2 regions of the Rhizobium acidisoli genome follow, and region 2 is predicted to be linked to the other one. Evidence: predicted binding sites of a transcription regulator. Region 2 holds the regulator's gene; the other holds the start of a gene.

Region 1 (4,641 bases), 620 kb from region 2:
GGGCGAGCACGTCGGCGAACTGCCGGTCTTTCTCGAGATCCCTGTATTGGTTGACTGAAGCCCGTATGACGACGACGCCTTCAATGAGCATGAAGACGAAGGGCAACATGATGGCGGCCAGGATAACCCTTTTGATGGTCTCGAACTTCATCGCCAATCGCCACGGTGCTCAAAACGTCGGTCGTGCGCGACCAATTGACGCCAATCTTAGCAGCAATTCTTAATAAACTGATAAAGCGGCAGATCCCTAGATTTCGGGACGAATGAAGTCACGTGTCTCAGCATCCATCACCCAGAGTTCGCCTGTGGAAATATCGAACCATGCGCCATGGAGATGCATTTTTCCCGCTTCCTCGAGTGCCTTGATATCGGGAAAGCTTCTGAGATTTTCGATCGAATTGCGGATCGAGACGCGCTCCAGCGCCGTCTGCCGCTCGGCGGCCGTCATCACGTCATTGCTCTGGATCTGCTCGGCGGCAGGCTTGACCAGCGACATCCAGCGGCCGATGAAATCGCCCGGCGACAGCGGCTCGGCATTGGGGTCGAGCGCGGCGCGGATGCCGCCGCAGCGGCCATGGCCCATCACGACGATATCCGAGACCTTCAGCGCCTGCACCGCAAATTCGAGCGCGGCCGACGTCGAATGGAAATGGCCGTCCGGCTCGTAGGGCGGCACCATGTTGGCGACGTTGCGGATGACGAAGAGCTCACCCGGGCCGGCATCGAAGATCAACTCCGGTGCGGCACGTGAATCCGAACAGGCGATGACCAGCGTGCTCGGACTCTGACCGTTTTCGGCAAGCAGCCGATACCTGTCGCGGGCATCGGCATAACGCCCGTTCATGAAGTTGCGGTAACCGTCCAGAAGGGAATTTGGAAAACGCTGCATGCTTCTGGATTAGCGCGCGCGGAAGACAAGATCAACTGCTGCACTGCAAAATGAGCACATTGACGGATGCGTCATTTTTTCCGCCGTTGCGCCGGATGCAGGAGCCGGCGCATCTGCACCATGGCCATCGGCGTCGAAAGGCTGGACGCGTCGCTTGCCAGCATCAGCTCGTTGCTGCCGCGTTTGACGGCGCGCGCCAGCACCTCGAAGACGCTGGCCGTGGCAAGCTGCAGCGCCTTTTCGTCCTCGAGGCCGGAAAGCAGGCGCGACAGGAAGACGGCAGCCAGCAGGTCGCCGAGACCATTCGGCGCGTTTTCGACGGCGCGGTGCTCGGCAAGAAGCGCGTGACGGCCGGAAAGATAGAGATTGCCGGTACCACCTGCCATCATCGGCACGGCCGAGGTGACGAGCATGCGCGACGGCCCGAGCGCCAGCGCCGCCTCCATGATCGCACTGTTGTCGTCAAGCGCTGCCCCGGACAGCCATGCAAGTTCGTAGCGGTTCGGCGTCGCCAGCGAGGCGAGCGGGATGAGATGGTCGCGAATGGCTTCGGCGGTCGCCTCCGGCACGTAGAGACCGCCGAGATCGCCCATGACGGGGTCGCAGACATAGAGCAGCTCGGGATTATCTTGCCGGAGCGCGGCGATCAGCCGAGCCACGGAGCGCGCCTGCGCGGCATTGCCGAAATAGCCCGAAAGCACTGCCCTGACTTCGCCGATCCAGGGCGCCCGGATCAGATCGTCGATCGCCGCGTCGAAATCCGCTTCCGCAAATGTCAGCCGCGTCGAGCGGCCGTGGCCGGGATGCCAGGGCAGCACGATGGTCGGCAGCGCCCAGACCGGATGACCAAGCGTTTCCAGCGCAAAGACGGCCGCCCGGTTTCCGACCGAGCCGCGCACCACATGACTGGAGATGACGATGACTGCGCCCGCTGCATTTTCCGACATGAGACAAGATCCGAATGATGACCGCGTTTGATGATCTTTTTGACGCCGCGCTGTCAACCATTCTTCACGTGAGCATGGAAATGTGCGGCGGAACGAAAAACAAAAAGAGGATCCTCCCGTTCGTTTTGGCCACGAAATCGGAAAAATCTCTGACAATTTCCCATCTCCAGCGTCAAAAAAGCATCAAAACGATCTCTCAAGGCCGCATTTTAGAGATTTTTTCGCGAAATCTTCTGCTAGCTTGCAGAAAACCGGTCCATTGCGGGAGGCGATTCATGGCTGCCAGAAACAATCCGAAACGGGAAAAACAGATCGAAAGCGCGCGCAAGGTCGCCAAGGCGACGGGCGAAGCGCATCTCGATCCGGAAATTCTCTTCGGGCGGGCCAGCAATGACGATCTCGAACTCTATACGCCAGAGATGCTGGCGCTCTCCGCCGTGCATTCGGCAAAGGAACTCGCCGCCTGGAACGGCAAGGCGCCCCGCGTCGGCATCGACACCATCGCCGATGTGACGCCCGATGGCATTGCCGTTTCGGTGCTTTCGGTCACCGACCGGAACATGCCTTTCCTGTTTGAATCGGTTATGGGTGAGGTGACGAGCACCTATCGCGACCTGTTCATGGCCGTGCATCCCATCCTGGTCATGGAGAAGGGCAAGGCGCCTGCGCTCTATTCCGCCGATCATCCGAGCGACCCGGCCAACCGCGTCAGCCATATCCAGCTCCATATTGCGCCGCTCAACTCCGCCCAGGCCGCAGATCTCGTCAAGCGCATCGAAACCGTGCTTGAGCAGGTCCGCCTGTCGGTGTCCGACTGGAAGCCGATGCTGTCCAAGATCGACGGGGTGATCGCCGAGCTTTCAGCCAATGGCGCCAGCCGGAAGAAGGCTGATCGCGATGAAGCCGTCGCCTTCCTGACATGGCTGCGCGACGAGAATTTCACCTTCCTCGGGATGCGCGAATATGTCTATTCCGGCAAGGGTGCCGATGCCAGGGTCGAACGCGACAAGGGTACCGGCCTCGGCATCCTCTCCAATCCCGATGTGCTCGTGCTGCGCACCGGCAAGGATGCCGTGACGACGACGCCTGAAATCCTTGCCTTCCTCGACGGTCCCGACTTCCTGATCGTCACCAAGGCGAATGTGAAATCCATCGTCCATCGCCGCGCCTATATGGATTATGTCGGCGTCAAACGTTTCGACGTCGACGGCAACGTCACCGGCGAACTGCGCATCGTCGGCCTTTTCACCTCGACGGCCTATACGTCGCTCGCCTCGGAAATCCCGCTCCTGCGTTCCAAGATCGAGAAGGTGAAGGAACATTTCGGCTTCGACCCGATGAGCCATTCCGGTCGCATGCTCGACAACACGCTGGAATCCTATCCGCGCGATGACCTTTTCCAGATCGACACGACGCTGCTTGCCAGTTTCGCCGAACAGATCAACGACCTGGCCGACCGGCCGCGCGTACGCGTCCTGCCGCGCATCGATCATTTCGACCGCTTCGTCTCGGTAATCGTCTATGTGCCGCGCGAGGAATATGACTCGATCATTCGCGAAAGGATCGGCACCTATCTGAAGACCGTCTATGACGGCCGTGTCTCCGCCTATTACCCGGCTTTCCCGGAAGGCGGCGTGGCGCGCGTGCATTTCATCATCGGCCGCTCCGGCGGCAAGACGCCGCGCATTCCGCAGTCAAAGCTCGAGCAGGTGATCCGTGAGATCACCGCCCGCTGGGACGACCGTTTCGAGGCGCTGGCCGGACCCAAGGCGCCGAAGATCTCGGTCGACCAGGCCTTTCAGGATTCCTTCACGCCTGAAGAAACCGTGGCCGATCTCGCCGATATCGTCGCCTGCGCCGCCGGCGAGCCGCTTCGCATCGAGTTCTACCATCGTCAGGAGGAGCAGAGCCGTACCCTCTCGCTGAAGATCTTCCACGCCGGCGGCCAGCTGGCGCTGTCGCGCCGCGTGCCGCTGCTTGAGAATCTCGGCTTCAATGTCGTCAGCGAACGCACCTTCGACATCGACGTACCGGCGACAGACGGACAAACGAAACTCGTCGTGCTGCACGATATGGAGCTCGAGGCCCGCAACGGCGGCGACATCGATCTGCAGCGCTACGGCGCCGCCCTCGAGGAAGCCTTCGTCGCTGCCTTCGCCGGCACCATCGACAATGACAGTTTCAACCGGCTGATCCTCTCGGCCGGGCTCTCGGCACGCGAGACGAACGTGCTGCGCGCCTATGCCCGTTATCTCCGCCAGGCCGGCATCGCCTATTCGCAGGATTATATCGCGACGACACTCGACAAATATCCCGGCGTCGCCGCCGCCATCTTCCGGCTGTTCCACGACACGCTCGACACCCGGCTTTCCGAAAAGGCCCGCGTCAAGAAGCTGGCCGAGCTGCATCAGGCGATCGAGGTCGAGCTTGCCGAGGTGCCGAGCCTTGACGACGACCGTATCCTGCGCCGCTACGTCAATATCGTCGATGCGACGCTGCGCACCAATTATTTCCAGAAGAATGCCGATGGATCGCCGAAGCCGATGCTGGCCTTCAAGCTCGATCCGCACCTGGTCGACGGGCTGCCGCAGCCCAAACCCTTCCGCGAGATGTTCGTCTACGGCGTCGAAGTCGAAGGCGTGCACCTGCGCTTCGGCAAGGTAGCGCGCGGCGGCCTGCGCTGGTCGGATCGCGCCGAGGACTACCGCACCGAGGTGCTGGGCCTCGTCAAGGCCCAGCAGGTGAAGAACGCGGTCATCGTGCCGGTCGGCGCCAAGGGCGGTTTCTATCCGAAAAAGCTCCCCG
Region 2 (4,641 bases):
GACGGAAGCTGCAGTTGAAAAGGCGCTGGATCAGAAGATGAGCAACGTCCCGTATAAGATGATCGGCCAGGATGTCTCGGTTTACTACGGCGAGAAGCGCGCGCTTTTCGACGTGAACCTGAACATTCGCGAAAACACCGTAACCGCGCTGATCGGCCCGTCGGGCTGCGGCAAGTCGACCTTTCTGCGGAGCCTCAACCGCATGAACGACACGATCGACGGCTGCCGGGTCACAGGCAAGATCACCCTTGATACCGACGATATCTATGATCCGGATATCGACGTCGTCGAACTTCGCGCTCGCGTCGGCATGGTCTTCCAGAAGCCGAACCCGTTCCCGAAGACGATCTACGAAAACGTCTCCTACGGCCCGCGCATCCATGGTCTGGCCAAGTCGAAGGCCGATCTCGACCAGATCGTCGAGACCAGCCTGCAGCGCGCCGGCCTCTGGAACGAGGTCAAGGACCGCGTGCATGAATCCGGCACCGGCCTGTCGGGCGGCCAGCAGCAGCGCCTCTGCATTGCCCGTGCCGTCGCCGTCAGCCCCGAAGTCATTCTGATGGACGAGCCCTGCTCGGCGCTCGACCCGATCGCCACCGCCAAGGTCGAGGAACTGATCCACGAGCTGCGCGAGAACTACACGATCGTCATCGTCACCCACTCCATGCAGCAGGCCGCGCGCGTCTCGCAGCGCACCGCCATGTTCCACCTCGGCAATCTCGTCGAGGAGAACGACACCGACAAGATGTTCACCAATCCCGACGATCCGCGCACCCAGGACTACATCATGGGTCGCTTCGGCTGATTTTGGCGACACCGAGCCTTCCCGTTATTCGAGGATAAAGCCCCATGGCATCGACACATATTTATTCTGCCTATGATGATGATCTGAAGTTTCTGTCCAGGCGGATTTCCGAAATGGGCGGCCTGGCCGAGCAGATGGTCGCCGAATCCGTCCGGGCGCTGGTCAACGGCGATACTGCGCTCGCCCAGAAGGTCATTTCCGACGACGTGATCCTCGATCACGCCGAGCGCGAGATCGGCGACAAGGCGATCGTCACCATCGCCCGCCGCCAGCCGATGGCCGCGGACCTGCGTGAGATCATGGGTTCGATCCGCATCGCCGCCGATCTCGAACGCGTCGGCGACCTTGGCAAGAACACCGCCAAGCGCGTCATCGCCGTGCAGAGCACCGGAGTGCCCCGCAAGCTCGCCCGCGGCCTCGAGCATCTGTCCGAGCTGGCGCTCGTCCAGCTCAAGGAAGTGCTCGACGTCTACACGACACGCGCCGCCGACAAGGCGAGTGCGATCCGCGAGCGCGACAACGAGATCGACGCGATGTACACCTCGCTGTTCCGCGAGCTCCTGACCTACATGATGGAAGATCCGCGCAACATCACCAGCTGCACGCATCTGCTCTTCTGCGCCAAGAACATCGAGCGCATCGGCGACCACGCCACCAACATCGCCGAGACGATCTATTACATGGCAACCGGCGCGCAGCCGGAAGGCGACCGTCCGAAGGACGACAGCGCCAACACCGTCGGCGCGGTCACGGAATAACCGCGCACCAGCCTATTGCGTGCGCGCCCATGTGGGGCGCGCAAAGAGGTCGCAGCCATTTTTCTGATTTTGCGCAGGATGCATTGCTTAAATCACCCCCGGTTTAAGGATCATGCGCGAGGAGACCGACACGCATGATCCCGAGAGTTGCAGTTGTTGAAGACGAAGAAGCCCTGAGCGTGCTTCTTCGCTACAATCTCGAAGCTGAGGGCTTCGAGGTCGATACCATCCTTCGTGGCGACGAGGCCGAAATCAGGCTTCAGGAGCGCACGCCCGACCTTCTCATCCTCGACTGGATGCTGCCCGGCGTCTCCGGCATCGAACTCTGCCGGCGCCTGCGCATGCGGCCGGAAACTGAGCGCCTGCCGATCATCATGCTGACGGCGCGCGGCGAAGAGAGCGAGCGCGTCCGTGGGCTTTCGACGGGGGCCGACGATTACGTCGTCAAGCCCTTCTCGACCCCGGAACTCGTCGCCCGCGTCAAGGCGATGCTGCGCCGTGCCCGCCCCGAGGTGCTGTCGACCGTGCTGAAATGCGGCGATATCGAACTCGACCGCGAAACCCACCGCGTCCACCGCAAGAGCCGCGAAGTCCGCCTCGGCCCGACCGAATTCCGCCTGCTGGAATTCCTGATGTCGTCGCCCGGACGGGTCTTCTCCCGCTCGCAGCTGCTCGACGGCGTCTGGGGCCACGACATCTATGTCGACGAACGCACCGTCGACGTCCATGTCGGCCGCCTGCGCAAGGCGCTGAACTTCTCCAACATGCAGGACGTCATCCGCACCGTCCGCGGCGCGGGCTATTCGATGGAAGCCTGAGGGGTTTCTGACAAAGTCGAGCAAGCTCCGCCCCTCACCCTAACCGACCGGGGTCGAGCCACACGTCTCGACCCGTCCTTCGGACCCCCGTAAACGAGGCGAGGGTACGTGCCCTGCTAGCGACCAGCGAGGGACGGAGAGGTTGCGGCATATCCCCTTCGCCCCGCGCGCGGGGAGAAGGTGCCGGCAGGCGGATGAGGGGCAGCCACACCCAACACACTCACACAAAAAAACGGGCCTTGCAGCCCGTTTTCGCATGTCGACAATGTCTTACCCGCTCAGCTTGCCCGGGCTGCCGCCCGGCGGCGTTCGTTGACCGGCTGGTAGGCGAGTTTCTGGTGATAGCCGCAATAGGGCGAATTGTCGGGGGATTCGCAGCCGCAGAAATGGAAGTCGTCCTTCAGCGGATCGCCGACCGGCCACTTGCAGGTGCGTTCGGTCAGTTCCGTCAGGCCGAGGCGGCGCGAGATCGGCACGACCACGTTGCCCTTCGGCACGTATTCCATTTCCTCGACCGTTTCGATCTCGATCTCTTCCTTCAGCATCGTCGCGCCCTGCTGGCGGGTAACGGTGCGGGTGGTGATCCGAGAGGCGAAGTTCGGCGCGCGCGGCGCCGATGTCGTGCGTTTCGGCGTGCGCGCCGTGGCGGCCGTGCCGCCGGCCTTGGCGCGGCCGGGAAGGCTCAGCCGGTGAACCTTGCCGATCACAGCGTTTCTGCTGACACCGCCAAGTTGCGCCGCGATCTGGCTGGCGCTCAGTCCTTCGGCCCAGAGCTTCTTGAGTTTCTCGACCCGCTCGTCTGTCCAGTTCATGCCCTGTCTCCACCTTTTGCGTTGGTGATGGCAGAATCCCTCACCGTTGTCCCGGAAGCCTCCGAAACAAGAAACGCTTGATCAATTTTGGTGACTAGTTCCGCCGCATGCAGTCTAGTAATTGAACTTTAACCTAGTGTGAGCCTGACTCCGTGACAAGAGTCGCATGAATCCGGATGAATCGAATTCGGAGTTTTCCCCAACTTGCTGCCGCTGCGTGGCATTTCTGCAATATTGCCTGTTGAAGGTCGAAAACACCGCTGTACAAGCTTGCTGCATGCGCTAAGGGCGCAGTTTTGTTGACATTGCAGCGCGAAAAGGAAATAGTACCGCTGGCCGCCGCAAGGCGGCATTTTTGATTTTTCAGGCCTGGTTTTCTTAGCCGGAGTCCTGTGTTTGACAACGCTGATCGGGAGACCCGCGCCATGGCTGAAGCCGCGCCGCTTTATGACACCTATTCTCGTGCCCCGCTGCGGTTCGAGCGAGGCGAGGGCGTATGGCTGATCACCGAAGGCGGCGAGCGATATCTCGATTTCGGCGCCGGCGTCGCCGTCACCTCGGTCGGCCATAGCAACCCGCATGTAGTTGGCGCGCTGAAGGAACAGGCCGACAAGGTCTGGCACCTCTCCAATATCTATGAGATCCCCGGCCAGGAGCGCCTGGCCAAGCGGCTGACGGAGGCGACTTTCGCCGACAAGGTGTTCTTCACCAATTCGGGCGCCGAGGCGCTCGAATGCGCGATCAAGACGGCGCGCCGCTACCAGTTTTCCAAGGGTCATCCCGAACGCTTCCATATCATCACCTTCGAAGGCGCCTTCCATGGCCGGACGCTGGCGACCATCGCCGCCGGCGGCCAGGAGAAATATCTCGAAGGTTTCGGCCCCAAGGCGCCGGGCTTCGATCAGGTGGCCTTTGGCGACATCGACGCGGTGCGTGCCGCCATCACCGACGCGACGGCGGCAATCCTCATCGAGCCGGTGCAGGGCGAGGGCGGCGTGCGCCCGGCCACGCCTGAGTTCATGAAGGCGCTGCGCCAGATCTGCGACGAAAACGGCCTGCTGCTGATCCTCGACGAGGTTCAGACCGGCGTCGGCCGCACCGGCAAGCTTTTTGCCCATGAATGGTCGGGCATCACGCCGGATATCATGGCTGTCGCCAAGGGCATCGGCGGCGGTTTCCCGCTCGGCGCCTGCCTTGCCACGTCTGAGGCCGCCTCCGGCATGAAGGCCGGCACGCACGGCTCGACCTATGGCGGCAATCCGCTCGCCATGGCCGTCGGCAGTGCCGTGCTCGACATCATCCTCGCCGATGGCTTCCTCCAGCAGGTCCGCGACGTAGCGCTCGTCTTCCGTCAGGGACTGGCTTCGCTGAAGGACCGCTATCCCGATGTGATCGAGGATATCAGAGGCGAGGGGCTGCTGCTCGGCGTCAAGGCGGCCGTTCCTTCA

Evidence for each region. The regulator PhoB, encoded in region 2, activates phosphate uptake and scavenging genes when phosphate is short. The targets are predictions, from matches to a motif close to TGTCATNNANCTGTCAT.
Region 1: CO657_RS20115 (NAD-glutamate dehydrogenase) is a predicted target of PhoB. The motif match lies at 1,888-1,904, and genes of this name have one in related genera.

What each region holds. Positions count from the first base shown of each region.
Region 1 is NZ_CP034998.1:4,122,860-4,127,500, forward strand. It holds gene CO657_RS20095 (GGDEF domain-containing protein) at 1-151, opposite strand, end outside; gene CO657_RS20100 (carbonic anhydrase) at 248-889, opposite strand; gene pdxY (pyridoxal kinase PdxY) at 961-1,836, opposite strand; gene CO657_RS20115 (NAD-glutamate dehydrogenase) at 2,112-4,641, shown strand, end outside.
Region 2 is NZ_CP034998.1:169,133-173,773, forward strand. It holds gene pstB (phosphate ABC transporter ATP-binding protein PstB) at 1-805, shown strand, start outside; gene phoU (phosphate signaling complex protein PhoU) at 850-1,563, shown strand; gene phoB (phosphate regulon transcriptional regulator PhoB) at 1,698-2,381, shown strand; gene CO657_RS00880 (GcrA family cell cycle regulator) at 2,660-3,193, opposite strand; gene CO657_RS00885 (aspartate aminotransferase family protein) at 3,619-4,641, shown strand, end outside.